Regions from separate parts of the Vreelandella venusta genome, predicted to be linked through region 2. Evidence: predicted binding sites of a transcription regulator. Region 2 holds the regulator's gene; the other holds the start of a gene.

Region 1 (15,062 bases), 1.6 Mb from region 2:
CCCTAGCGGTCTACCGTGCACGTCACGCTGAGCGCCCGGCGCTAGCCCGTGCCATGGAAAAAGAGCAAGCGGCAGCGGCTTAGTATTTTTAGCCACAAATGACGCTACCCAGGCACTCGCTGTCTACACCGCTGGCGTGGATAGCGCAGGCAAAGTGACCTAACGCTTAATGACTTATCATCCAAGGACGTGCGGAAGGGAACATTTTATTACCTTCCGCCGTATAAAATACTTGGGGCTTATGATGCGCTTGATGGCAACAGCCTTTTTCGCGCTCACTCTGCTGGTTGCCATGCCTGGGCTCGTGTGCGGCTTTTTCATTCCGCGCAAAGGCACTACGCCGTGCTGGGTCCATTGTTAATAACTGAGGGGCGACCAGCAGTACTCGTGGTGACAACGTTCCACAAGTTGGGCAAGCGCAAGCATCACCTACCTCGCTCAGTGGAACCAGTTCGTGGAATAAGCCATGGGTAGCACATTTATAGTCATAGAGAGGCATACCGCTTTCTCCTTATTGTTAGCATCCCTTGTAACAGGCAGCGATACTGACGTGTCGCTGCCTTTCTCAATGCAGCTATAGCTAGGCGCTCTACTTATCCTTGGAGAGCGGCAGATCAGCCCCCTGGGCGACTTGCGCTCCAGGCCCATTGGCATTCGGCTTCACATCAATATCAAAAATATCCGTTGGCAGCCAAAGTGTTGCGCAAGCATTGGGAATATCGACAACGCCACTGATATGCCCTTGTACGGGGGCGCAGCCTAGCAGCGAGTAGGCTTGGGCACCGGTGTAACCAAATTTTTTGAGGTACTCAATCGCATTGAGAACGGCCTGACGATAAGCCACGTGCACATCCAGGTAGTGCTGTTTACCTTGTTCGTCGACCGATACCCCTTCAAAGATTAGGTAATCATCGTATTTCGGCGTGACAGGGCTTGGCTTGAAAATAGGGTTCTTGATGGCGTACTTCTCCATTCCACCTTTGATCAGGTTAACCCGCAAGTGGATCCAGCCCGCCATCTCAATAGCACCGCAAAAGGTGATTTCTCCATCACCTTGGCTAAAGTGCAGGTCGCCTACCGACAAACCACCATCTTTAACGTACACAGGAAAATAAATTGTCGACCCACGCGATAAGTCTTTGATATCACAATTACCACCATGCTCACGGGGCGGTACTGTTCGCGCGCCTTCAGCGGCAGCTTGTTGCTTTGCAGTGCCTGACAATTTACCCATATGCGCCGTATCGGCGTAGGGAAGCGCGGCTAACTGGGGGATACGGTCAGGCTCAGTATCGTAAAGTGCTTTTTCCCGCTTATTCCATTCAGCCAACATCTCTTTTGACGGTAAGCAACCAATCAAGCCCGGATGGATTAAACCAGCAAACTCGACACCAGGAATATGTCGGGATTTAGTGAACATGCCATTAAAGTCCCAGATCGACTTTTGTGCCTCTGGGAAATGCTCGGTTAAAAAACCACCGCCATTCTGTTTAGAAAAAAAGCCATTGAACCCCCACTGACTCTCCTCAAAGGTACCAATATCAAGAATATCGACTACCAACAAATCGCCAGGCTCAGCACCTTCAACGCCTACGGGACCTGATAAAAAGTGAACCTGGGTTAAGTCAACATCGCGTACATCGTCGGCGCTGTCATTGTTATGAATTTGCCCGCCAGTCCAGTCATGACACTCAACGATAAAGTCGTCACCAGGCTTTACCATGCAGGCCATGGGTATATCGGGATGCCAGCGATTATGGATCTGTTCGTTCTCGTAAGGTGATTGTTTAAGGTCAATTTTAATAATTGTTTCAGCCATAACAAACCTCTGTCACGTAACGTAGGATAGTCAGCGTAGAGAAGATCGTTTCCCCTACCCCACTATGCAAAATAGTCACTCAGGCAGTTATAAGCTAATTACATCTCGACTATTACGCAGCCTTAACCAAACTCAGCCGAGTATCTGCTCAACAAATACTCAGGAGAGCGGGCGTTAGAAGCATTCAGACAGAAGAGCGGTTCAATAGGGTGACAAAAGGGCTTAGTCACCCTTTACGTTCGATATCGACGTCGCTGGCTTGGGTAAAATCGTCCAGCGCCATCATATGGCCAAGTTTGCCCGCTTTGGTTGAGAGATAGTGCTCATTATGGGGATTCAGGCCGGTGGTAATTGGCAGGCGCTCAACCACGTTCACGCCATCCCGGGTTAAGGCATCCACCTTACGAGGGTTGTTGGTCATCAGTTTTAATGCCGTGATACCCAAGTGGTTAAGCATCGGCACACACAGGTCGTAGCGACGCATGTCCGCACCAAAACCAAGTTGCTCATTGGCTTCAACCGTATCTGCACCTTGGTCTTGCAGATGATAAGCGCGGATTTTATTCAGCAGCCCAATACCTCGCCCCTCCTGGCGCAGGTAGAACAGCACGCCACGACCTTCTTCGGCAATTCGCTTGAGCGCTTCTTGTAGCTGATAGCCGCAGTCGCAGCGCATGGAAAACAGCGCATCGCCGGTTAAACATTCAGAATGCACGCGCCCCAGTACTGGCTCGCCGCCGCTCACATCACCTAGCGTTAAGGCGATATGGTCTTTACCCGTGGCTTCGTCTTCGAAGCCGTGCATGGTGAATGTGGCCCAAGGGGTGGGCAGCCGGGAAGCGGCAATGAAGCGAATGGTCACAGGTTACCTCGTCGATTAACCAAACCAGCTAACCACACCGGTGTTGGAAAAATAAGAAAACATTCTACCAGGAAGCAGCGGTAGCCTCACGGTCTCAACAGGGAGAGGCGTTTTTAAGTACGTTTTTCAGTACAATTGCCGCCTTCAGACACAGTTATCTTCAAGTACCGTTATCTTCAAGTACAATGACTCCCTTACAATGCGGGCAAACTTCTCAAGAGCAAGTGTTTATGACCACCACACCTTTGCAAAACGACCGTTTTCTTCGTGCGCTGGCTCGCCAGCCCGTCGACCGCACTCCGGTGTGGATGATGCGCCAAGCAGGCCGATACCTGCCAGAATATCGCGCCAGTCGCGCCGATGCGGGCAGTTTTATGGATCTGTGTCGCAACCATGACCTAGCTTGTGAAGTAACGCTACAGCCCCTTGAGCGTTACCCACTAGATGCCGCCATTCTGTTCTCCGACATCCTCACCATCCCAGATGCGATGGGGCTAGGGCTTTATTTCGAAACCGGTGAAGGCCCGAAATTCAGAAAAACTGTGCGCACTCCAGAAGAGGTTGCAGCGTTAACGGTGCCCAACGCCGAGCGCGACCTCGATTATGTGATGCGCGCCGTATCGACCATTCGTCGTGAGCTGAACGGCCGCATGCCGTTGATCGGCTTTTCGGGCAGCCCCTGGACGCTAGCCACCTACATGGTGGAAGGCGGTTCTAGCAAAGATTTCCGCCACCTGAAAACCATGCTTTACGATACGCCAGACACCATGCACCAATTGCTGGATACCCTGGCGCAGTCGGTAACCGACTACCTAAACGCGCAGATTCGCGCCGGCGCTCAGGCAGTACAGATTTTTGATACCTGGGGCGGTGCACTTTCAACCCCCGCCTACCTGGAATTTTCACTGCGCTACATGGAGCAAATTGTCTCTGGCCTGATTCGTGAGCACGATGGTCGCCATGTGCCGGTTATTCTGTTTACCAAGAACGGCGGCCAATGGCTGGAGCACATCGCCTGTGCCGGAGCCGATGCGCTAGGTATCGATTGGTCCACCGAACTTTCCGACGCCCGCGCACGGGTAGGCCATAAAGTAGCGCTGCAAGGCAACCTCGATCCCAATGTGTTGTTCGCACGTCCTTCTGCCATCCGCGCGGAAGTCGCACGGGTGTTGGAAAGCTATGGGCACGGTCCTGGCCACGTCTTTAACTTGGGCCATGGCATCAGCCAGTTCACTAATCCGGATCACGTCACCGCCTTTATGGAGGCGCTGCACGATTTAAGCCCGCAGTATCATCAAAGCATTCCTACCCAAACAGACGCCCCGTGCCCAGGAGCAAAGTAATGAGCGATTTACGCGACGACCAGTGGTTTACCGAAGTATTTGATAGCCACGGCAGCGCTTTCTCGCTGAAAGTCACTGAGAAGCTGCTGGATGTGCAAAGCCCCTACCAGCACTTGGAAGTGTACGCCACCGAGACCTACGGCAACCTGATGGTGCTGGATGGCTGCGTGATGCTGACCGATCGCGACAACTTCCTCTACCACGAAATGATTGCCCACCCGGCGTTGTTCACTCATCAAGATCCCAAGCGGGTAGTGATTATTGGCGGTGGCGACTGCGGCACGCTGAAGGAAGTGCTGCGTCATCCGGGCGTTGAGAAAGTCACGCAAATTGACATCGATGAGGAAGTGACAAAGGCCGCCGAGCGCTTCTTCCCCGCGCTGGTAGAAGCTAACGGTGACCCACGTGCCGAGCTGCTGTTTGCGGATGGTGTGAAGTGGGTAGACGACGCAGCCGACGAGAGCATCGACGTGCTGATCATCGACTCTACCGACCCGGTCGGCCCTGCAGAAGGCCTGTTCAAAACCGACTTTTTGAAGCGCTGCCACCGCATTCTTAAAAGCGGCGGCGTGATGGTGCAGCAGAGCGAATCACCGCTTTACCACAGCGGCTCTATCATTCGTGAACTGCGTAACGACATGCGTGAGGCGGGCTTTGATAGCGTGGCCACACTGCCCTTCCCCCAGCCGGTTTACCCTTCAGGCTGGTGGAGTGTCACGTTGGCCGGTAAAGCGACCAGCGTTGAAAGCTTCCGCGAACAGGCTGCCGCTGAGCATCAAATGCCGCTACAGTACTACACTAGTGATGCTCACCGTGGTGCACTATCGCTGCCGCCTTTTATGCGTAAAGCCTTCGCATAACAGTGCGTCTGCGCATAGCCAAAAAGCCGAGCATTGCTCGGCTTTTTATATGCTTACGTTTACTAGCCCTTTCACGTTAAGGAATAACAAATGAAAACCGTTCGTTGGTTGGGAGTAGGAATTGGTGTTTTAGTACCGGCGATGGCTATGGCCAGCACGCTGGAAACCGTTCAGGAGCGCGACAGCGTGCGCTGTGGCGTTAACGCTGCCCAGCCAGGCTTTTCGTCATTAGATGACGACGACCAATACCGAGGCCTGGATACTGATGTGTGCCGTGCTATTGCCGCCGCGGCGCTTGGCGACGCGACAAAAGTAGATTTCGTGCCGCTCGACTCAGTAGAGCGTTTTACCGCGCTGCAGTCTGGCGAAGTCGATGTGCTATCACGCACCACAACTTGGACCTCAAGCCGTGACACAACAATGGGGATGAATTTTACCGGCGTGAGTTACTACGATGGCCAAGCCTTTATGGTGGCCAGCGATCTAGGCGTGCAAAGCGCCAAAGAGCTTGATGGCGCAGCAGTTTGCACCCAGTCTGGCACCACCAGCGAACTCAATCTTTCTGATTACTTCCGCATCAACGGTATGACTTATGATGCTGTCGTTTTTGATGCGCCCGAGCAGTCGATTGCCGGCTTTGAAGCGGGCCGCTGCGATGTTTTAAGCTCTGACGCTTCCCAGCTGTATGCCCAGCGGATGCAGCTTGCTGATCCCGACATGGCGGTCGTGCTCCCTGAAATTATCTCGAAAGAGCCGCTGGGCCCAGCCGTTCGTCAAAATGATGACCAATGGTTCAATCTTGTGAAGTGGTCGCTGTTTGCCATGCTAAATGCGGAAGAGCTGGGCATTACACAAGCTAACGTAGATGAACAGCTTAATTCGGAAAACCCTGATGTCATGCGCTTGCTTGGCCAAGATGGTGACTTCGGCGAGCCAATGGGTATCAATTCTGACTGGGCGTACCAAATCATCAAGCAGGTGGGTAACTATGCCGATATCTTTGATAGAAACGTTGGTGCCGACTCCGACTTCAAGATTGCCAGAGGCTTAAACGCCTTGTGGAAAGATGGTGGCATTCAATACGCACCGCCTATTCGTTAATCTTGTCCATCCTTTAAGCTCGTTAATTCATAACGCTGAGCTACCTTTTTTTAAGCTAGCAGTCACATTAGCGACTACGCATTAAAATAGAGCAATCACTAGTCGCTAATGTTTCTTTTTGCACCAATACTTTCGTATACAGCAGGGATTTTGCGTTGAAAAGCGCTGAATTTGACGACATATCCTTTCTGGCACCTTCCTTGCTAGCTTTTAGTGTCATGCATCTGCATGCATAACGACATTAAATCGAGTAAGGGGAAAGACCATGATGAATAAGAAACACTTGGTACTGCTGGCCTCCGCGGGTGCTATCACGCTGGCCGGTGTCGCCACTGCTCAGGCTGATACGTTAGCAGACACGAAGGAACGCGGCGCTGTTCAGTGCGGCGTCAGCGATGGCCTGCCAGGTTTTTCTGCCCCGGACGATGAAGGTAACTGGCAAGGACTCGACGTTGATGTATGTCGTGCCGTTGCCGCCGCCGTTCTCGGTGATGCTGATGCGGTGAACTATATTTCCCTGAACGCCGTAGAGCGCTTTACAGCCCTTCAGTCTGGCGAAGTCGATGTACTATCACGTAATACCACTTGGACCACCACTCGTGACACTACCCTGGGCCTTAACTTCACTGGCGTGACCTTTTACGACGGTATCGGCTTCCTAGTTAACCGCGATCTGGGGCTTAGTGGTGCCAGCGAATTGGATGGTGCCGCTATTTGTATTCAGTCTGGCACCACGACCGAACTCAACGTAGCCGACTACTTCCGCGCCAACGATATGCAGTTCGACCCCATTGTATTTGATACCTCTGAACAAACCGTGGGCGGCTTCCAGTCTGGGCGCTGTGATGTATTGACCTCGGATACCTCTCAGCTGGCGGCACTGCGTATTCAGCTAGATGACCCGGACAGCGCGGTCATTCTACCCGACATTATTTCCAAAGAGCCTCTGGGCCCTGTTGTACGTCAAGGCGACGATGTATGGTTTAACATCGTGAAGTGGTCGCTATTCGCCATGATTAACGGCGAAGAGTATGGCGTCACCAGTGAAAATGCCGAAGAGATGCTCAACTCTGAGAATCCTGATGTTGCCCGCCTACTTGGCCAAGATGGCAACTATGGTGAAGGCATGGGCTTAGAAGCCGATTGGGCCTACAACATCCTCAGCCAAGTCGGTAACTACGGCGAAAGCTTTGAGCGCAACGTCGGCATGGGCTCTCCACTTGAAATTGAACGTGGTGTTAACGCCCTCTGGAACCAAGGTGGCTTCCAGTACGCACCGCCGATTCGCTAAGCGTCTCGTTTGACCCCGGCCCGCCGCTCCATGCTTCCAAGGGCATCGGCGGGCCATTTGATTGACCGTCCGTATCGCGGAGACGCCTTCCATGTCCGTAAGTCCTAACACTCGTCCCGCTGGCCACAAGCCGCCGTTTTGGCGAGATCGCGCCAAACGTGCGCTTATTTTCCAGCTACTCCTCGTCGCCGCTGTGGCAGCCTTTTTGTTCTACATTGTCGGTAATGTCCAAGACAACTTATCCGCACGTGGTATCACCACTGGGTTTGGTTTCTTGGGCAACACCGCAGGTTTTGGGATTGTGCAGAGTCTGATCGACTACTCATCTCAAAGCACTTATGGCCGCACCTTCTTGGTCGGCTTACTGAATACGTTGCTGGTGGGTGGCCTAGGGGTATTGGCCGCGACCATCATTGGCTTTATTGTGGGCATCGCCCGCCTGTCGCCTAACTGGCTGCTAGCGCGCTTAGCCACTGCCTATATCGAAACTTTCCGCAATATCCCGCTGCTACTGCAAATATTCTTCTGGTACTTTGCGGTATTACGCACGATGCCAAGCGCCAGAGATAGCCTGGCATTTGGTGAAGTCATCTTTCTCAACGTACGCGGACTGTATTTACCCCAACCGCTGTTTGAGTCTGGCTTTGGCTTGATCCCGCTTACCTTCCTTATCGCCATTGTTGCCAGTATTGCCCTGGTGATATGGAACAAGCGTCGCCACGAAGCCACCGGTAAACGCCTGCCGGCTTACTGGATATCATTTGTGCTGATTTTTGGCTTACCGCTATTAGTGCTCGTTGCTACTGGCGTGCCGGTTACCTGGGAAATGCCGGAACTACGCGGCTTTAATTTCCGTGGCGGTATTACGGTGATCCCTGAGTTCCTCGCACTTTGGCTGGCACTTTCGATTTATACCGCCTCCTTTATTGCCGAAATTGTCCGCTCTGGTATTCAGGCAATTTCGCACGGGCAAACAGAAGCCGCCCAGGCGCTAAGCCTGCCACGCAACTTGGTACTTCGTCTGGTGGTTATTCCTCAGGCACTGCGCGTCATTATTCCACCGCTAACCAGCCAGTACTTGAACTTGATTAAGAACTCGTCGCTGGCAACCGCCATCGGTTATCCCGACCTTGTCTCGGTATTTGCAGGTACCACGCTGAACCAGACCGGCCAAGCCATTGAGGTTATTGCGATGACCATGGCGGTCTACCTAACCATCAGCCTGCTGGTGTCCATGTTTATGAACTGGTTCAACGCCCGAGTGGCACTGGTTGAACGCTAGGCCGACGGTGAGGATATTTCCATGATCCATAATCAAATAATCATTAAAGGGCGGCCAGCTCCCAGTAGCTCTGTTGGGGCAGTTGCTTGGCTGCGTGCCAATCTGTTCAATGGTCCGATCAATACCCTCCTTACTCTTATCGGGCTTTACATACTCTATTTGCTTGTCGTTCCCACCGTTCAGTGGGCGTTTTTGAATGCCGATTGGATCGGTACCACACGAGATGACTGTTCTCGGGAAGGGGCTTGCTGGGTCTTCATTAATGCACGCTTAACCCAATTTATCTACGGTCTGTATCCCCGTGAGGAAATCTGGCGAGCCAACATCGTCTTTGCTGGTTTCTTTACGCTGATAGCCTGGCTCGCCATTCCACGCCTGCCCCTCAAACGTTGGGTGGCGATATTCGCTCTTATCGGCTTCCCCATCGTTGCCTATGTGCTGCTGCACGGCGGCTACTTTGACATGCCTCGCGTGCCTACACATCGCTGGGGTGGCTTGCTGCTAACCCTGCTGCTGGCGACCGTCGGTATGGTGGGCGCACTGCCTATCGGTATTGTGCTGGCGTTGGGGCGACGCTCCAACATGCCCATCGTGAAAAGCTTCTGCGTCGTCTTTATCGAGTTCTGGCGTGGGGTACCGCTGATTACGGTGCTATTCATGGCCTCGGTAATGCTGCCGCTTTTTCTACCTTCTGAGATGAATGTAGACCGTTTAGTGCGGGCACTGATCGGCCTAACGCTATTCCAAAGCGCCTACATGGCCGAGGTTATTCGTGGTGGCCTGCAAGCCATTCCAAAGGGCCAGGAAGAAGCTGCTGCTGCGCTCGGTATGACCTACTGGAAGCGCATGGGGCTGATAGTGCTTCCCCAGGCGCTGAAAATGATGATTCCTGGCATCGTCAATACCTTCATTTCGCTGTTTAAAGACACCACCCTGGTCATGATCATCGGGCTATTTGACCTATTGGGGATCGTGCAAGCGGCACTAGCCGACTCACGCTGGCTGGGCTTCTCGCTGGAAGGCTATGTCTTTGCCGCCTTCATGTTCTGGGTCTTCTGTTTCAGCATGTCGCGCTATAGCCAGTATTTAGAGCGCAAGCTACACACCGGTCATAAGCGCTAACGCCGCTTTTATTAACGATTTTTTAGCAGGATAAAGACATGACTCAAGCAGCTACCGACATCTCTGGCACCCCGACTTCGGATCTGATGGTTGAAATGCGCGGCGTTAATAAATGGTACGGTGATTTCCACGTGCTGCGCGATATCGACCTGGAAGTAAAACGCGGCGAGCGTATCGTTATTTGCGGGCCTTCAGGCTCGGGCAAATCAACCTTGATTCGCTGTATTAACCACCTGGAAGAGCATCAGCAAGGCGATATCGTGGTAGGCGGCGTACCGCTTACCCAAGACGTTAAGCGTATCGAGCAAATTCGCCGTAGCGTGGGCATGGTATTCCAGCACTTCAACCTCTTTCCTCACTTAACCGTGCTGGAAAACTGCTGTATCGCGCCCATGTGGGTGCAAAAAAAGCCACGCCGCGAGGCGGAAGAAATGGCCATGCAGTACTTGGAACGGGTGCGTATTGCCGAACAGGCGCTTAAGTACCCGGGTCAGCTTTCCGGCGGCCAGCAGCAGCGGGTCGCCATTGCCCGCTCACTGTGCATGCACCCTGACGTCATGCTCTTCGACGAACCAACGTCGGCCCTTGACCCAGAAATGATCAAGGAAGTGCTAGACGTCATGGTCGAGCTTGCCAATGAAGGCATGACCATGCTGTGTGTGACCCACGAAATGGGCTTTGCCAAAACCGTCGCCGACCGGGTGATTTTTATGGACCAAGGGCAAATCATCGAAGAAAACGCGCCTGAGCCGTTCTTCAATAACCCGCAGTCAGAACGTACCCAGCTATTCTTAAGCCAGATTCTGGGGCACTAAGTAACGCAATTGGTAAAGTAGTTAATAAAGCAATGGGCCTCAGCGAAGGCCCATTGTTATCTGCAACGATGCCGATTCATTGCCCGCTCTCCCATAACCACTGCCAACCGCACCAGAAACTGACTAACTGCCCAGCGGAGTGATACTGGCAGGCTGCAGGGCAGGTTGCTCGCGATGTTGCATGAGTGGTTTATTGGCGAGAGCTGTGAGCAGTATCTGTAGTGGATCGCCATGGCTCACCACCAGTACCGTCTCGCCTTCACAGCGGCGCTCTAGCTCCTCAATCACTGCACACATCCGCTTGGCGACGTGACTAACCGCCTCCACCTGACGCTGTTGATGGTCAGCATCTTGGGCATCTAACGCCCAGACGTCAGGGTAATGCTTATCCGATTGGCCATCGAGTTCACCGAAGTAACGCTCACGAAGGCGCTCCTCTTTTTCCAGCGTTAAGCCAAACGCTGCAGCGACTCGATCAGCGGTTTGTGTTGTCCGCAAAAAGTCTGAGTGCAGCACCTTGGTGGGCGTCGGCCAACACCATTGTGCAACGACTGTTGAGAGCTGCTCTTCGCCCAGAGGCGACAAGCCGAAGTCGCAAAGACCACGCCCAGGCGAACTAATAATGAGGCCTTGTTCGTTCGCTTGGCTATGGCCATGGCGCATCAACAGATAGCGATTTCGCCAATGGTAGAAGGCGGCTGTGAAAGTGTTTGACATATCTTCGTAATAAACCCTAGATTGAAAGAGATCGTTTTCGAAAAATAAACATCTAGCGCTACAAATGTCCACTTGCGAAACGTACGCGCAGTAAAAGAAGCGCTGAATTCGATAGTGGATAGCACAACACAAAAATAACGCACATAAGAGGCTAACTATGGAAACATCACGTTTCTGCAAGCGCCCGCTTGCCATGCTAGCGGCTGCATCACTGCTCCCCTTCGCACTCCTCTCTACCCATGCTTTAGCAGAGTGCGAGCGTGGCGACCTGGACCCAATGTACTGCGATGAAAACGGCGACATGGTGGCTGATCGGCCAAGTGACGAGTCTGAATGGGCGAACCCAGACACGCTTATTTTTGCTTATACCCCGGTAGAAGACCCGGCCATTTATTCGGATATCTGGCAGCCCTTTATTGATCATCTATCCGAGGTCACCGAACGCGATGTGCGTTTCTTTGCTGTTCAATCTAACGCCGCACAAGTCGAAGCCATGCGCAGCGGGCGCTTACACATTGCTGGCTTCTCGACCGGCCCGACGCCTTTTGCCGTTAACTTGGCAGGCGCGGTGCCCTTCGCACTGATGGGGTCTGATGATGGTCAGTTCGGCTACACCCTGCAGCTCTTTACCCACGCAGATTCAGACATTGAAAGCCTGGAAGACCTCAAGGGCAAGCGTGTTGCCCACACCTCACCTACATCCAACTCCGGCAATCTAGCGCCGCGTGCCTTACTGCCAGAGCTTGGCATCACCCCCGAAGAGGATTACGAAATCGTTTACTCGGGCAGCCATGACCAATCGATGCTGGGCGTCGTCGCACGAGACTACGATGCCGCGCCGGTGGCTTCTGAAGTGGTCGAACGTATGGCAGCACGCGGCCTTTACGATGAGGAGGATGTACGTCTGATCTACGAATCTGATCGATTCCCCACGACCTCCTATAACTACGCCCATAACCTACACCCGGATCTTGTAGAAAAAATCGAGGAAGCCTTCTTTACCTTCGATTTCGTCGGCACCGAGCTTGGCGAAGAGTTTGAAGGCGTCGAAAAGTTTATTCCGATTAATTACCAAGATAACTGGCAAGTGATTCGTACCATCCAGGCAGCTAATGACGTGAGCTATACACGAGAAAACCTAGAGTAATAGCGATTGCGCCGCCTCCGGCGGCGCGATTATTCGCCTTTCGATGGAAACAATTACATGCTGGAAATTACCAATCTGGTCAAGCGTTATGGCCACAACGAGGCAGTGCTGAAAGGACTCGACCTTAAAGTAGAGGGCAACAGCGTTGTTTCGATTGTCGGCGCATCCGGTGCCGGTAAAAGCACCATGCTTCGCTGCATCAATCGCTTAGTAGAACCTACATCGGGCTCTATCAAACTCAACGGCACCGAACTGGTGAATGTGAAAGGCGCTGAGTTACGCCGTGCCCGGCGCAAAATTGGCATGGTTTTCCAGGGGTTTAACTTACTTGATCGCCTCACCGTTATGGAGAACGTACTGGCCGGGCGGCTTGGCTACGTTAATCTCTATCAAGCAATCTCGCGTCGCTACCCTCAAGCCGATATAGAGCGCGCATTTACCCTTATGGAGCGCGTTGGGATTGCTCATTACGCCAATAAACGTGCCGATGAGCTTTCTGGCGGTGAGCGCCAGCGTGTCGGGGTGGTGCGGGCATTGATGCAAGAGCCCGACCTGTTGCTGGCCGACGAACCAACGGCATCACTCGACCCGCGCACGTCCGAGCAAATAATGATACTGCTGCAGAGCCTTGCCAGTGAGCTTTCGCTACCGGTGTTGATCAATATTCATAACGTTGCGCAGGCAAAAACCTACACTGAGCGCATTGTCGGCTTACGCCACGGCAAAATGATTTTTGATGGAGTGCCTGCAGACTTCAACAAAGACGCTCTTGATGCCATTTATGGTGGTATTGAAGCGCCTGATGACGCTACTACTGAGCAGCCCGGTGACCATGCTGAGGAGCCACGACATGACGCCGTCTGACGCCCCGTCTCCCCCACGCACCTGGAAAAAACCGCCATTCATTGCCAACCCCATCATCCGCTACGGCATTTTCATTGTCGCTGCGATTTATCTGGTGTGGGCTTTCGGCTCTTTGCCGTTTAACTGGGCGCGCATTTCAGAAGGCTTACCACGGGCAGCGCGTATCTTTAGCGGCGGCTTTCCCCCCAGTCTGGAACGTTACGAGCTACTCCTGACAGGCTTTAAAGAGAGCTTCCAAATTGCCATTCTCGCCACATTGCTAGGCGTTTTTTTATCGATTCCTTTTGCGGTGATGGCCGCTCGTAACATTGCCCCGATGCCCATTTACGTGATTGGCCGCGCGGTCATTATTATCTCGCGCAGCTTTCACCCCGTTATCGTGGCTATTTTATTCGTGGCGGCCGTTGGCTTTGGACCGCTGGCAGGTATTTTAACGCTGACGCTCTACTCCATCGGTTTTGTTGGAAAGCTGCTAGCAGAAGAGATCGAAGAGATTGACTGGGGGCAGGTAGAAGCCATGCGCGCGGCAGGAGCAGGCTACATTGCCACGCTTTATTACGCCGTCTTTCCACAAATATTGCCCCGCCAGGTCGGCCTATCGATGTACCAGCTTGATAGCAACCTACGCGCCTCTGCGGTAGTCGGCATCGTCGGTGCAGGCGGTATTGGTGGCACATTAATGAATGCCTTTGGCCGCTATGATTACGACTTCGCCTTTGCGATTCTACTGGTCATTATTGCGGTTATTTTACTGAGTGAAGGCATCAGCGGCTGGGTGAGGAAAAAAATATGGTAGATCACGCTCAGCAACTTGCCGACCGTGTTTGGCATCGCTACGACCGTAAAGAACGCTTAATCCGCTACGCTGTACTGCTAGGCACACTGATGCTGGTGTTCTGGGCGGTTCGCGATATTGATATTTTCTGGCCCTGGGTTTGGGATGCGCCCAATCAAATGTCTAATTTGGCTGGGCGCATGTGGCCACCCAGCACTGCCGGGTTAAGCAACATTCTGAACGCGCTACTGGAAACCGTGCATATCGCGACATTAGCCACATTTCTGACTATTTTTCTCGCCTTGCCGGTCGCCTATATCGCCGCCCAGAACACCACCCCCAATCGTGCCTGCCTATGGCTGGGGCGCTTTATTCTGGTCTCCAGCCGCTCGGTTAATACGATTATATGGGCGCTGTTATTCGTGGCTATTTTTGGCCCCGGCGTATTAGCAGGGATTCTGGCGATTGTGTTTCGCTCAGTCGGTTTTATTGGCAAATTAATGGGTGAAGCCATTGAAGAAATTGACCGCCGGCCGGTAGAGGCGATGGAAGCCACCGGCGCTTCAAAAGCAAAAGTGGTCGCCTACGCCATTGTGCCCCAGGTGATGCCAGCCTTTTTTGCCATTGTGATTCTGCGCTGGGATATCAACATCCGGGAATCCACGGTGCTGGGGCTCGTTGGCGCAGGTGGCATAGGCGTGATTCTGCAAGGCGCTATCGACACCTTTGCTTGGCCGACAGTCGCTACTATTTTGATCGCGATTATCATCTTAGTACTGATTGGCGAAGCCATTACGAGTCTGTTACGCAGCAGGGTACTTTAAACACCACACAGTGCTTTAAATTTAACACCGTACTTTAACGCTCCCAGAGATGCTCTAACGCTACGCAAGTGTTTGACCAAACGGCAAATGCTTGCCATGGTTAGAGAGTAACTAACGACAAGGAGGACGTACGACGATGACCACCTATATCGTGGTAGCTGACGCCGCCCGCGCACGTATTTTCACCCGTGATGCGTTGAATCTCACTGAGCATGAGAGCCTTGTACACGCAGCAGGCAG
Region 2 (15,062 bases):
GTGCTTGGCGTGCCAGAGGCGACTACCTGCCCATCAGAAATAAGGTATAGATAATCCGCAATGCTGAGAGTCTCTTTGATATCGTGCGAAACGATCACTGACGTAAGCGACAGCGCCTGATTCAGCCGTTTAATTAGCTGTACAAGCACTCCCATAGAAATGGGGTCTTGTCCGACAAAAGGCTCATCATAAAGGATTAACTCTGGGTCAAGCGCTACCGCCCGAGCCAGCGCCACACGCCTGGCCATCCCCCCCGAAAGCTCAGCAGGCGACAAGTGCCTAGCCCCGCGCAAACCCACTGCCTGCAGCTTAAGAAGCACTAGATCGCGTATCATCGGATCAGGCAAGTCAGTATGCACCCGAAGCGGAAACGCTACGTTTTCAAATACATCAAGGTCCGAAAACAGGGCACCGCTCTGAAACAACATACCCATGCGCTTACGCAACGTAAACAGGGCCTTGCGCGACAAGCGATGGACATCTTGACCGTCGATTAGCACTCGCCCTCGGTCAGGCGTTAATTGCCCACCAATGAGCTTTAAAAGTGTCGTCTTGCCGGTACCGCTTGGCCCCATGATGGCCGTTACCTGGCCACGCGAAATCGTCATATTGATTCCACGAAAAATATCATGATCACCCCGCGAGAAGTACAAATCTTCAATTTCGATGAAGGGAGCATCGGTCATGGGCTGGCTGGCCTTGATGGTCGTCTTGCCGCAACAGCATTAATGTATGCTGGCTACGCATGAGTTAGTTAAAAACAAATAATTCAAAAAAACGGCTAGTTTAAAAGCACAGGCAGTTTAAAAAACACTGTTTTCGAAATATTATCGAACATCGTAACTGAACGCTACTCACAGTAACAGATACGCTCACTGCTACTGCAGTAAGGAGTAGGGTACGCGCCTTACCTACAAACCGCGCCAAGATGTTATTCTTAGCGACCTACTTTTGACCGCTTATGAAAAGAGATGTCCTCATGCGCCAGCCACTATCGACACCTAGCCCACTGCGTGAAAGTGCGCTGCGCACACTGCAAATTGAGCAGGCCGCTATCGGTGGGCTTCAGGCAAAGCTTGATGAGAGCTTTGACCACGCCTGTGAACTTATCCTTGCCTGCCAGGGCCGCGTAGTAGTGACCGGCATGGGTAAGTCCGGGCATATTGCGGGCAAGCTGGCTGCAACATTGGCAAGCACCGGCACACCTGCTTTTTTTGTACACCCCGGTGAAGCCAGCCATGGCGATCTCGGCATGATCACCCGCGCAGATGTTGTGCTGGCCCTCTCGAACTCTGGCGAAACCGCAGAGGTCACCGCCCTGCTTCCGCTATTGAAACGCTTAGGAACCCCGCTTGTCAGCATGACGGGGCGCCCAGGATCCACATTAGCTAAGCACGCCGATGCTCACCTTAACAGCGGTGTTGAGCGCGAAGCCTGCCCTCTCGACTTAGCGCCGACTAGCTCAACCACAGCGGCTCTCGCCTTGGGTGATGCCTTAGCCGTGGCATTATTAGAAGCGCGCGGCTTCACCGCGGAAGATTTTGCCCTTTCACACCCGGGTGGAAGCCTCGGCAAACGCCTGCTTTTGCGTGTCAAGGATTTAATGCACAACGGCTCGCGCCTCCCCCAAGTAGCATTAGGTAGCCCGCTACGGGACGCCCTGTTGGAAATCACTCGCCAAGGATTGGGCTTTACCTGCGTCGTCGATAGCGAAGGACGCCTTGCTGGCGTTTATACCGACGGTGACTTACGCCGAACGCTGGATCAGTTTCATGACCTACGTGACGTCCTCGTTGATGATGTTATGACACGCCCTGGAAAACGTATCGGCCCCGAGGTGTTAGCGGCTGAAGCGGTACGCATCATGGAAGACAGTCGAATCACCGCACTGGCGGTCGTGGATGATCAACAGCGCCCCATTGGCGCCCTGCATATGCATGACTTACTTGCCAGCGGTGTCATTTAATCGCTCTTTTTCAACATTAATAATACGGAGGCTTCATGGCCTTACCTGACGCTCTACAAGACCGCATTCGCCGTGTAAAATTGCTTGCCATTGACGTTGACGGCGTACTTACCGATGGCCGCCTCTATTTCCAAGCCGACGGTATCGAAATCAAAGCATTCCATACTCAAGATGGCCACGGCCTCAAACTTTTGAAGCGCGTCGGAATCCATGTTGCCTTAATTACTGGGCGTGACTCTCCGATGGTTAGTCAACGCGCTGCGTCGCTGGGCATTACCCATGTTTATCAAGGATGTGAAGATAAACTCACTACGTTACGCGCGCTTTGCCAACGCCTAGATATCACGCTTGAGCAGGTTGCTTATTGTGGTGACGATCTACCAGACCTTGCTCCTATTAAACGCTCTGGCGTAGGCATTACCGTGCCTAATGCTCCTGATTACATGCATACCCATGCCGACTGGATCACCGACCGGCTTGGTGGCCACGGTGCCGTACGTGAAATCTGCGACACCTTATTGATGTCTCAAGGCCATTGGGATGCTGTTTTAGATACGTACCTACACGGCCAATCGTAATGCGCTTTTGGGCTAAAAAACGCGTTTGGATAACCACCATGGTATTTGCCCTAGGTGGTGTGCTGGCGTGGCTAGACCCGCGCGGCCCTCAAGACCAATTAATCGATCCTGAGGCTCGCGCTCAAGAGCCCGGCCATGTACTGGAAAATGCAGAAATCACTCTGTTTGGTGACACCGGTGCCATCCAACAGTCGCTGGCGACGCCACGCTTAGTCCATACCCCTCAAACAGCGATGACAGAGGTTACCTCTCCCAGGGCGACACTGTTCGATAGAGAGGAGCGTCAATGGCTAGCGACGGCCCAGAGCGGCACTCTAAATACTGACACGCAAGCACTCACGCTAGCTGGCTCAGCCCAATTACTTGCACCTGATGAGGGCTGGCAGTTGAATACAGAGTTATTACATTACAATGGCATCACCCGCCATGCTTGGAGCGATGCCGAAACCATACTTCAGCAGCCGCCTCAACGCATTAGCGCTTCACGTATGGATGTATGGCTGGATGATAGCCAGATCCGCTTAACCAATAACGTGCGCGGCGTTCACCCGCCTGCCACTCGTTCTCAGTAGGAGTCGCGATGAACGCTCTTATTCGCACGGCACTCTTCGTCATTACACTACCTATTTCTGCGGCAGCGCTACCGGTCATGGCACAAAGCCAAGCCCCTGTAGAAGTAGAGGCTGATCGTTTAGATCTAGATCAACGCGCAGGCACTGCAGTCTATTCGGGCAACGTCGATATTCGTCAGGGCAATATGCAGCTACGCGGAGATCGCGTTGAGATTCAGCGCAACGATGCTGGCGAGCTATCGCGCGCCGTTGCAACCGGTGGACGAGCCTATATACGCAACCAGCTCGAAGACCAAGCCAGCCCAATGGAAGGCTGGGCAAAGCGCATCATTTATCATGTTGCCGAGCGTCGGGTAGAGCTAATCGACCAAGCGGAGCTGACCCAGCAAGCTGACCGCTTCGAAGGTGGGCGCTTAGAGTATTTTATCGACCAAGGTGTAGTTCAGGCGCGTTCTGATGTTAGCGGCAGTGAACCACAACGTATCCGCATGACTCTTCAGCCGGAACAATAGGAGTGACCAGTGGCGACAAAACATGCAGGGTCTGCACCTCACACAGCCTTAGAATCAGCATCAGAAACAGCGCCGATAAAAACACTTTATGCCCACCACTTAGCCAAAAGCTATAAACGCCGCCGTGTAGTTAAGGATATTAACCTAGAGATATCTCAAGGCAGCGTGGTAGGACTGCTAGGCCCCAATGGCGCGGGCAAAACGACATCCTTCTATATGATTGTCGGTTTGGTAAAGTCTGATGCTGGAAAGGTAGGCATCGACGGGCTTGATTTGACCCACGCCCCCATGCACGAACGTGCACTGGCAGGTATTGGGTACTTGCCCCAGGAAGCCTCTATTTTTCGCAAACTGACCGTCGCCGATAACATAATGGCAATTCTGGAGACTCGCAAAGAACTCGATCGCAGCGCTCGGGAGCAGCGCCTTGAGTCGCTACTGGAAGATTTTCACATCACTCACATTCGTGACAACTTCGGCATGAGTCTTTCAGGCGGAGAGCGTAGACGTGTTGAAATTGCACGCTCCCTCGCGACAGAGCCTGCCTTTATTCTGCTTGATGAGCCGTTTGCCGGCGTTGATCCGATCTCAGTAGGCGATATTAAAACGATCATTCGAGCACTCAAAAAACGCCATATCGGCGTACTGATCACCGACCATAACGTCAGAGAAACACTAGATATTTGCGATATTGCCTACATTGTAGGTGACGGCCATATCATCGCCAGCGGCCCCCCTCAGGAAATTCTCAACAACCAACGGGTAAGAGACGTTTATTTGGGGGCTGATTTCCGCCTGTAAACAGCCACCTGCAGAAAAAATAGTATGGGTGGCATACTTATTGCACTTGCACCAAGCCATAACTCGCACTAGGGTGGAGCTTTCTGATTAACGAGTGGTTCTCAGATGGTCATGAAAGCTTCTCTTCAATTGCGTATCGGTACACAGCTGACCATGACACCTCAGCTGCAGCAGGCCATAGCCCTGTTACAGCTATCAACGCTGGACCTCCGTCAAGAAATTCAGCAAGCGCTTGATGCCAACCCCATGCTTGAGCAGGAAGACGAGTTCGGCGAGCAGGCCGTTAGCGAGCCCCAGGAAGCTGAGTGGTCCGAAAGCATTCCTAACGAGCTCTCTACTGACAGTGACTGGTCAGACACTTATCAAGACCTGGGTAGCCATGGTGCCAGTGGCGAGGGGCCAGACTTTGAGCGTCAAGCCGCTGGTCAAAGTTTACATGGCCACTTACTTTGGCAACTCGCCATGACAGATTTTTCACCACGCGACCATGCCATTGCTGAAAGCCTCATCGATGCACTGGATGCCAACGGCTACCTCACACAGCCGCTCAATGACATTCGCGAAGGACTTAAAGCCCAAGGGCATGAAGGCCTTAGCCAGCGTGAAGTTGAAACAACCCTGCTGCGTCTTCAACAGTTTGAACCCACCGGTGTATTTGCTCGCGACCTGCGAGAATGCTTAATGCTGCAGCTCGCCTCACTCCCCGAAGATACACCGCTGTTGATGCCTGCCAAGCGGCTAGTGCGTCAATTTCTTGAAGCGCTCGGTAAAGATGATGCGCGCCTGCTAAAGCGACGGTTAAGTCTGGATGATGAGCAGCTTGATGACGTCATTCGTTTGATCCGCAGCCTTGATCCCCGCCCTGGGAGTGCCTTTGGCGACACAGATGACAGCTACGTAACGCCAGATTTAGTCGTCCGCCATGACCACGAAGGATGGCACCTGGAGCTAAACCCAGAGGCGCTGCCGCGCTTGCGCATTCAACCTGACTACGCAAGCCTCATCAAACGGGCTGACAAGAGTCAAGATAACCAATTTTTAAAAGAGCATCTTCAGGAAGCTCGCTGGCTCATCAAGAGCCTTTCAAGCCGAAATGATACGCTGCTGCGGGTGGGTCGAGAAATCATCGCTCGCCAGATAGGCTTTCTGGAACACGGTGAAGAAGCCATGAAACCGCTGATCTTAGCCGATATCGCAGATGCCGTGGAAATGCATGAATCTACTATTTCCAGGGTCACCACCCAGAAATATATTCATACTCCGCGTGGCGTGTTCGAGCTCAAATACTTCTTCTCAAGCCAAGTAAGTGGCCAGGATGGCGGCGACAATCACTCCAGCACTGCCATCCGAGCGCGAATCAAAAAACTGGTACAAGATGAGCCGCCCGGAAAACCCCTCTCAGACAGCCGCCTCGTGGCGCTATTGGAAGAGGGTGGCATTCAAGTAGCAAGGCGAACGGTGGCCAAATATCGTGAATCAATGGGTATTCCCTCTTCAAGCGAGCGCCGCCGTTTACGCTAATAAAACAGTGCTAACGAGACAAAGTCCGTCTAGGGGCTTTGCAATAGCGCAAAAAGGGTTACAATCGAAGAACAGTCCGATGGATAAGGAGCACGTCAATGCAAGTAAATATCACTGGTCATCACGTAGATCTGACTGACGCCTTGCGTGACTATGTAAATGAGAAGCTGGAACGCGTTGAGCGCCATTATGACAACATCACCACCGTACAAGTAACCTTATCTGTTGAGAAGGAGCGTCAACAGGCTGCCTGCACCCTGCATGCTGCCGGAGCCGATCTACACGCAGAAGCATTAGACAATGATATGTACGCTGCAATTGATGCACTAGCGGACAAAATTGACCGTCAACTCGTTAAACACAAGGAAAAAGCACAAGCTCGCGCCCAAGGCGCCGGCGTGCGTTAACTCAATGACGTTGGAAACCATTCTTCCCCCGGAGCGCGTGCTGTATGACGTCCCCGGGGGTAGCAAAAAAAGGGTGCTGGAATTTTTCAGCACCTTTATTGCGCAAAATACGCCAAGCCTAGATAGCCAAGAAGTCTTCAGCCGCCTGATAGGTCGTGAGCGCTTGGGCAGCACTGGAATAGGCAACGGCGTTGCTATTCCTCACGCTCGTAGCCCTCACTGTAGCTCACCTATTGCTGGTTTCTTAAAGCTAGCTGAGCCCGTAGACTTCGATGCTATTGATGGCGACCCCGTCGACCTTGTTTTCGTACTTTTAGTACCCGAAGAAGCGGACGACACGCACTTAGCCTTACTAGGGCAAGTGGCGTCCATTATGAACAGCGTTGACACACGTCAGCAGCTTCGTAGAGCGGCTAGCCAACGTGAGCTATTGGACCTTATAACAGCAAAAATTCGTGAACAACCTGTTAGCTAAACGGTCCACCGTTAGACACTGCCTACAAGTTCAACATTTACCTTCATTTTTATTGGCATGCCAAGAGACACTCTATGCAACTGGTGATCATTAGCGGCCGTTCTGGGTCCGGTAAATCTATCGCCTTACAAGCGTTAGAAGATCTTGGCTATTGTGCCATCGATAACCTGCCGGCCATGCTACTCAGCTCTCTGGTGGATGAGCTTCGTGAGCAAGGGGCACGTCCCCAACTAGCGGTAAGCATTGATGCGCGCAATTTGCCTGCTGCACTAAAGCAGCTGCCAAAAATGCTCGAATCTTTGCGTCAGAAAAGCATTCACTTTCAGGTTATCTATCTAACCACCGATGCCCGAATTCTGCTTGAGCGATATTCAGCTACGCGTCGTCGCCACCCCCTGACGCGTGACAGTGACATGACGCTCGAAGAGGCCATCAATAAAGAAGAAGAAACCCTGCTAGACATCCGTGATCTTGCTGACCTGATGATCGACACATCACGTCTGTCGGTTCATGACCTGCGTCGCCGGATAACGGATCAGGTTGCTCAACAGCGTGAAGATAGATTAACGCTGACACTAGAGTCATTTGGCTATAAGCGTGGCGTCCCACTTGATGCTGATCTCGTCTTTGACGTGCGCTGCTTACCAAACCCGTACTGGGATCCTACACTGCGCCAATACACTGGCCGTGACGCCAATATCATCCACTTTCTGAAGGGATATCCCGTCGTTGAAGAAATGCGCAATGATATCCAGACATGGTTGGAAAAGTGGCTACCCGCTTACCAAAATAGCCAACGCAGCTATATGACGATTGCTATTGGCTGTACCGGTGGGCAGCACCGCTCTGTCTTTATGGTGGAACAACTAGCGCAAATGCTGGTGAAACAAGCGGGAGAGGTTCAACTCCGTCATCGTGAGCTAGGCCTGCAGTACACGCTCAGTGAACAGCAGCCTTCCACATCCCCGCCTTCAACAAACGCGCAATAAGCAACGCCTTTTTCTTCACGACCCCACTCGGCAAAAAGGAACCAGAGTGCCAGAAAGAATCTTAACGCTCACTAATCAGCGCGGCCTTCATGCTCGCGCAGCGACAAAACTCGTCAAGTGTGGCCAACAGTTTTCGGCCAAGATTCACGTTTACAAGCAACAGCAAATGGCAGATGCGGCCAACATTATGTCGTTGTTAATGCTGGCCGCTCCTTGTGGCACTGAACTTAGAATCCAAGCGGAAGGCGACGACGCCGAACAAGCACTAGAGGCGATTGAAGCTCTGTTCGACGCGCGTTTTGACGAAGAGCACTAACATCAGTGAAGAGTACTAACATCAGTAAAACAGCGTCAGCCAACGTGTTAGCTGAGCCGTTAGGCAAGTTGTTAGTTACCAGCGACGGTCATTGCATCAATTAGCCAACTACCCGTGTGAATACTGCCACGGGTATCGGTATCATCACCGACTGCAACTAAGCCAGCAAACATGCTATTCAAATTACTGGCAATAGTGAACTCCTCGATGGGATGCTGTATTTCGCCATTGTCTACCCAGAAGCCTGCAGCGCCTCGTGAATAGTCCCCAGTCACGCCGTTAACCCCCTGCCCCATTAGTTCAGTCACCCAAATGCCACGCCCCATCTGCTTCAGCAAATCATCTCGCGGCGTCAGCGGCGCCAACAGACGTAAATTGCGCGCCCCACCGGCATTCCCTGTCGATTGCATGCCCAAGCGCCGCGCACTGTAAGCAGACAGCATATAGCTGGCGACACTACCCTGATCAATAAAGCGATTATTACGAGTCTGAACGCCTTCAGCATCAAACGGCGAGCTAGCCGTGGCTCCAATCTCCATAGGCCGTTCTTCCAAGCCAAACCAGCTCGGGAATAGCGGGCTACCTAAACGATCACATAAGAAAGAGGATTCGCGATAAAGCGCCCCACCTGCCAACGCTCCCATTAAGTGACCTACCAGGCCGCTGGAAAGCGACGGGTCAAACAGCACCGGGAAGGTGCCTGTTGGCGGCCGCTGAGCGCCTAACCGACGTAGCGTGCGTGACGCCGCTTCGCGGCCAACCTCCGCAGGATCACGAAGCATGGCGGGATTACGAGCCGAAGTATAATCGTAATCGCGTTGCATACCCTTCTCATCCTGTGCAATCAGCATGCAGGAAAGCGAATGGCTGCTGCCTTTCTGGGTGCCGAGGAAACCGTGGCTGTTAGCATAAACTCGCACTCCCTCACCACTGGATAGCGAAGCACCTTCCGACTGATGAATACCCGCTACGTCACGCCCCGCTTGCTCACATGCCAGCGCCAATTCGATTGCTTCGTCAGTCGTCAACGCCCATGGATAATGTACTTTAAGGTCAGGCAGGTCAGTTGCCATTAGCGATGCATCTGCCAACCCTGCGGCAGGATCCTCACCCGTATAACGGGCAATTGCCAGGGCTTTCTCTACCGTGGCTTTAATTGACGCACTGCTGGCATCAGTAGATGAGGCACTGCCCTTGCGCTGCCCAACATATAGCGTAACGGCAATCCCTTGATCACGTGAAAGCTCGACGGTTTCAACTTCACCAAGACGCACGCTTATCCCAAGGCCTTGATCTACACTAGCGCCGACCTCGGCAGCATCTGCGCCTAATTTTTTTGCCAGCGCAAGCGCCTCTTCAGCACGCTGTGTTAACAGCACCTGCTGGGCCGCTGCATCAAATGCTTGTGCCATTTTGGCCTCCTTTTCGCCTGAATCGCATTGGCGGATCAATGTTGTGGTCGCAGCCTGATATAATGCTGCAAACGAAACTAATTAGTGAGTTCTAGTATGCCTAAGCAACGTCCCGAGCCCTTCGATATTGATGAACAAGAAGAGCGCCCCAGTAAATCGCAGCTCAAGCGGGAAATGCATGCTCTCCAGGCGCTTGGCGAAACGCTTATCGCGATGAAACCTGCCGAACGCGCAAAATTTCCGCTCTCTGACGACATGTTACGCGCCATAGAAGAAACCTCGCGCATCCGCTCCCATGAAGGCCGCCGGCGCCATATGCAATATGTGGGCAAGCTTATTCGCAAAGAAGACCTTACTGCCATACAGGGTGTCTTCGACGCTATCGAGCAAGAAAAAGAGCAGCGCGATCATGCCTTTCACCGACTAGAAAAATGGCGCGATCGGTTAATCGAAGAAGGTGACAGTGCTGTTGATCTATTTATGGCGGAATACCCTAACGCTGATCGTCAGGCAATACGACAACTGGTACGCAATGCACGCAAAGAGCGTGAGCAAAGTAAACCACCAACCAGCTCGCGTAAGCTGTTCAAACACTTACGCGATACGCTGGCACTCTAACCCTTGCATGCCTCAATGACTGAGTCATAAAGACCAAGCCAAGTTACGACGACTGGGTACCGCCAACAGTCAGCTCATCCAGCTTAAGGGTGGGCTGACCAACGCCTACCGGCACTCCCTGCCCCTCTTTGCCGCACACTCCGATACCGGTGTCCATCTCCATATCATGGCCAATCATTGAAACACGTCCCATTGCCTCAGGGCCGCTGCCAATCAAGGTTGCACCTTTAACAGGCGCGGTAATTTTGCCATCTTCAATGAGGTAGGCTTCGCTGGCTGAAAACACGAACTTGCCTGATGTAATATCGACCTGACCACCACCAAAACTGACCGCATAGATACCGCGCTTAACACTTTTGATAATGTCGGCGGGTTCATCTTGGCCTGCCAGCATGACCGTATTGGTCATACGCGGCATCGGCAAATGGGCAAAAGATTCGCGTCGCGCATTCCCCGTTGGTGCCATATTCATTAACCGGGCGTTAAGTTTGTCTTGCATATAGCCCGTTAAAATACCGTCTTCAATCAGCGGTGTGTATTGCCCGGGCGTGCCTTCATCGTCCACGCTTAACGAACCACGGCAGTCAGCAACGGTAGCATCGTCGACAACCGTCACGCCTTTCGCCGCAACACGCTTGCCCATCTGCCCTGCAAACGCTGAACTGCCCTTACGATTAAAATCGCCTTCTAGCCCGTGGCCTACCGCCTCATGAAGCAGAATACCTGGCCAGCCTGCGCCGAGAACAACAGGCATTTGACCAGCAGGTGCATCGACTGCTTCGAGGTTAACCAGGGCTTGGCGAACAGCTTCTTTTGCATAGCGTTCCGCTACGTTTTCATCTCGCAGCCGGGACATAGAGTAACGACCGCCCCCGCCAGCACTACCTCGCTCTCGCCGGCCGTTTTTAGCTGCGATAACACTCACGTTAAAACGCACTAATGGGCGGATATCTGCCGCCAAGGTGCCATCACTAGCACGTACTAACACCACTTCATAAGTGCCTGACAATGAGGCACTCACTTGGCTAATACAGGGGTCAGCTGCGCGCGCGATGCGGTCTGCTTCTTTCAACATCGCCACTTTTTCGTCAGCTGTAAGCCCCGCCAACGGATCAAGTCCTGCATAACGACCGGCAGCGCTGACAGCCACTACCGGCTGCCCAGGCAGCTGTTTACCGCTTCGCACAATGCCCGCGGCGGTACGCCCAGTATCCATTAGCGCATCTGCGGTAATTTGATTGGAGTAGGCAAAGCCTGTCTTTTCACCCGCCAAGGAGCGCACACCAACACCGCCATCAATGTTATAGCTGGCTTCTTTTACCTCACCATCTTCTAGCACCCAGCCCTCTTGCCAAGTACGTTGGAAGTAGAGATCGGCATAATCGATGCCCGCTCCCATGGCGTAAGACAGCCCTGTATCCAAGGCATCCAAATCCAGGCCACTTGGTGTTAACAAAATCGAAACAGCGGTATTTACATCGCTCTTATGTGCGGTCATTAAGGGCCTTCTAGAGTGATCTGCGGCGACGTCCACGGACCTCGCACGCGATAGTGAATAGTGGTTGCTTGATCTAACGCGCTACCAAAAAGCTGGTCCGCTATAAAAAGAGCGCCACCAACGATCGGAGCACCTACTGCAATAGCTGCGATAGGCAAGCTCTGACTAATAGGTAGTGTGACGCCTAACCGCTGATCAAGTTCACGTTGTATGAGATTGACGCTTCCCGTTAACGTTAGCGTGGTAGATGGCGCTTCAATGGTAAGCGGCCCGCGTAGCTGTAATTGCCCCGTGGCGACATCTGCCGTGCCATGCACCCGGTCAAACGCGGTTCCTTGTCCCGTCACGTCCGAAAAATCGAAACGCAAACGACGCAGTATGTTGTCAAAATTCAGCAGACCAACCAAGCGAGCCGGTGTAGATTCCAGCGTCACAAAGCGTCCATCCCGTACATCGGTTCGAATATTCCCATCTGCCCGACTTAACTCTAATTGCCAAGGAGCGCCTGGCCACGTCAGAGCGGCGCCAACATCCGTGGAACGGCTACGCATAGCGATTGGTTGACCGAGATGCTCTAACGCAGTACCTACATCACCACCTTGTATCGAAATATCAGCGCGAGTATGGCTATTGTTAGCGTCGCCCTCCCACACCAACTCTCCGCGGGCAGAGAGCTGACCTAATGTCAGGCCAACCGGGGAAAGAGTAAAACGTTGATCCTGGCTTTGCCAATAAGCCGTTAACGGTCCAAAACGGCCTTCGCCAACGCCAATATCGGCTAGTCTGAGCCTGCCATCCGGCAACTGGTTGAGCCATTCCGGCATAGCAATTGGTGTGGTGTGCTGAGTTTCAACAGCATCCATCCAAGAGCCTGGTGTTGGCGCACTGCTATCATGCGCTGCAGCAGGCATATCAAATAGTCGGTCGACTTCAAGCGACGAGATTGCAATATCCAGCGGCAGCTCGCTATCAGGCTGATAATTCACTCGCCCTGACACAAGATCACCGCTTAACTGCATAGCCAAGCGCTTTCCTTCAATATTACCTGCCGCTTCTAAGCGACCAAAACATGCATCACGGAAATATACGCAAGGCGTACTCAGCATGACTGATATTAGCGTACCCTTACTATCGCCATTCGGCGAAGACGACGCCTGCATCAACGGTGACAACGCCTCTTGCCAGTCATCGAGAGGCAACTCATCAAGCTGCGCGACAACACTCCAGCCTGGCTGCGTCGGCCAACCGTCCGGTGCAGCAGCGCTGCCTAGCGTAACCGCCCCAGCCGGTTCATCGTTACCAAGCTGCACGCGAGCATTAACGATGTCAGCCAACTGTGAGCTTAAGCGACCACTGTCGAAGTCGGCGCTGAACAGCCATGGCCATGGCTGTTCAGCGGACTTACTAAATGGCGCTGGCAACTTGCTTGTAATGCCAAGCAAGCGGCTTTCAAGGACCAGCGACGGTGATGGCTGTAGATTGACCTGCCCACGCCACTGAGCACGCCCTTCAAACAGCTGGCGAGCTTGTTCAGCGGGAATATTGGCCAGTTGAAATAAGGTGGCAATATCAATATCTCCACCCAAGGCAATACCGTCGTCCGGAACATTGATATCCGCTTCTATGGAATTACCCGACCATAGACCCGAAACGTTTCCAAGCAACGCGCTTTTCTCGCCGTGCTGCTGCCACGTCACCTCCCCCTGAATATCTTCTAGCGGAATAGCGACGGGTTGAAAAGCAAGCGTTGTGACATTGGGTCGAGCATTAATCTCCAGCGCCAATGAGTCCGGCGCGTTCAGTGGCAACGATAAAGCGACGTCACCCTCAACCCGGCCTTCTGCACGAATATCGTTAAGCATGGGCAAATCAAGCTCGGGCATCGTCTGGAGAAACGTCAACAGTGAATCACTATCGCTGCGAACATTTCCCGACAAATTAAGCGTCTCCTCGGCCATCTTTAGCACCCCATCAGAGACCTCAATGCCCTGGCTTTCAGCATGCTGAATAGCTGCCTCCAACACCTGGTCCTTCCAAACCAGCCTGCCCTCTATTTCCTCAAGTACAGGCCACTCAGGCGCGATAGGTAGTCGCCCTTGTGTAACAGACAGAGCCAACGTGGAGGAAATTTGCTCTGCAAACTGACTTTCTGACTCCGCCTCGTCATCAGTCAGGGGAAAGCTAAGCTTAAGCAAGCCGCTGGGAACATAACCACCTACGTCAGTTAATAACCACTCACGAAGCTCAGGTTCAAGTGCCTTAACAGGCAGCCATTGGGAGAGCGGATAATTAAGCGCATCAACATTTGCAAAGGCAATATCAAGTCCAAATTGTCCGCCGCGCTCGCTCGCAATCAGACCAAAGCCTCCACTCACTTCGGCACCGTCCCAATCCAAGCGCAGATCCCTACCACTGATCATGGTGCTTGGGCCATCATACACCCACTCCACCACACCCTCGGCATGACTCAACTGCATAGGGGATTCAAACAATTCAGGAAAATTAAGCGAGCTGCTTCCGGCACTGTTAAACGTTACCCTGCCGCGAAAATCTCTTGCCTGTACCCAGGCATCTAAGGGGCCACCTCCTGGCGCTTGCTCCCAAGGCAGCACCGCCACATTGGTTAACGCCGCATCAACCCCCCAATGCCCCTCACGCTGACCTAACCGCAAACCTTGAACCTGACCACGGGGGGATAGCGTTTGTAACACGCGAGTCAGCGATTCAGGCAACAAAATATAGTCGCGCCAAGCCGCCAAAGAAGCCAGTTCAAATTCGCTGGTGCGGACTTCCCATCGATCAGGCTGATGGGATAAGTACCAGTGCCGCGGTAGGGCTGGGCCACCACTTCCCCCTTCAGGTCGTGCCCACTCAACGTTTTTAGCGTCACCACTAAGCCAAGCTTCGCCGCCCTCGCCGTCTCGCTGCCAAAGGCCATTGGCCTGAATATTCTGCAGTACGGCATATTGAATATCGTGGCGCAGAGTCAACTGTGGCACATCAACAGCCAAGCGAGCCTCATCTAAACGCCCTGCATGCCAGCGTCCCCATAACGTAACCTCGCCTCCCGCTTGCTCTAGGAAAGGCATATGATCGGAACGTAAAACAGCGGCTAGTGCCACGAGATGATCCAACTGCATGTCCAATTGAAGCACCGCTGAAAAATCACGGAAGCCCTGTGCCCCAGGCTGCATCTCCACGTTCATCGCGATAGCCGGCAGCGTTTCTTGTGCCTGTGCTTCTTGAACCTCGACTTCTTGAGACCCAGCGCCTTGCGAATTCTCGCTCTGCGCTTCTAAGATCGTAATAGCACCTTCCAAACGTGTCCGTCGTTCGTCGCCATTGAGCAGCAAGGTAGGCGCGTGCAAGGTGACGGCTTGCTGGTTTCCATGCAGCA

Evidence for each region. Region 2 encodes sigma-54, which starts transcription at its own class of promoters, with help from an activator protein. Its sites were predicted from a motif close to TGGCACNNNNNTTGCTNT; they were not measured.
Region 1: a site for sigma-54 is predicted at 6,175-6,192, ahead of IR195_RS19340 (amino acid ABC transporter substrate-binding protein). Genes of this name have one in related genera too.

The regions. Positions count from the first base shown of each region.
Region 1 is NZ_CP065135.1:4,199,514-4,214,575, forward strand. It holds gene IR195_RS19305 (glutathione S-transferase family protein) at 1-83, shown strand, start outside; gene IR195_RS19310 (FmdB family zinc ribbon protein) at 167-499, opposite strand; gene fmdA (formamidase) at 590-1,819, opposite strand; gene ribA (GTP cyclohydrolase II) at 2,046-2,681, opposite strand; gene hemE (uroporphyrinogen decarboxylase) at 2,912-4,024, shown strand; gene speE (polyamine aminopropyltransferase) at 4,024-4,884, shown strand; gene IR195_RS19335 (amino acid ABC transporter substrate-binding protein) at 4,975-5,985, shown strand; gene IR195_RS19340 (amino acid ABC transporter substrate-binding protein) at 6,251-7,276, shown strand; gene IR195_RS19345 (amino acid ABC transporter permease) at 7,368-8,558, shown strand; gene IR195_RS19350 (amino acid ABC transporter permease) at 8,580-9,680, shown strand; gene IR195_RS19355 (amino acid ABC transporter ATP-binding protein) at 9,767-10,495, shown strand; gene IR195_RS19360 (histidine phosphatase family protein) at 10,619-11,212, opposite strand; gene phnD (phosphate/phosphite/phosphonate ABC transporter substrate-binding protein) at 11,370-12,359, shown strand; gene phnC (phosphonate ABC transporter ATP-binding protein) at 12,417-13,223, shown strand; gene phnE (phosphonate ABC transporter, permease protein PhnE) at 13,210-14,019, shown strand; gene phnE (phosphonate ABC transporter, permease protein PhnE) at 14,013-14,822, shown strand; gene IR195_RS19385 (host attachment protein) at 14,959-15,062, shown strand, end outside.
Region 2 is NZ_CP065135.1:2,620,218-2,635,279, forward strand. It holds gene IR195_RS12665 (ABC transporter ATP-binding protein) at 1-686, opposite strand, end outside; gene IR195_RS12670 (KpsF/GutQ family sugar-phosphate isomerase) at 980-1,966, shown strand; gene IR195_RS12675 (KdsC family phosphatase) at 2,002-2,544, shown strand; gene lptC (LPS export ABC transporter periplasmic protein LptC) at 2,544-3,116, shown strand; gene lptA (lipopolysaccharide transport periplasmic protein LptA) at 3,125-3,628, shown strand; gene lptB (LPS export ABC transporter ATP-binding protein) at 3,704-4,429, shown strand; gene IR195_RS12695 (RNA polymerase factor sigma-54) at 4,535-5,950, shown strand; gene hpf (ribosome hibernation-promoting factor, HPF/YfiA family) at 6,049-6,357, shown strand; gene ptsN (PTS IIA-like nitrogen regulatory protein PtsN) at 6,362-6,832, shown strand; gene rapZ (RNase adapter RapZ) at 6,907-7,821, shown strand; gene IR195_RS12715 (HPr family phosphocarrier protein) at 7,868-8,137, shown strand; gene pmbA (metalloprotease PmbA) at 8,209-9,549, opposite strand; gene yjgA (ribosome biogenesis factor YjgA) at 9,646-10,167, shown strand; gene tldD (metalloprotease TldD) at 10,211-11,665, opposite strand; gene IR195_RS12735 (YhdP family phospholipid transporter) at 11,665-15,062, opposite strand, start outside.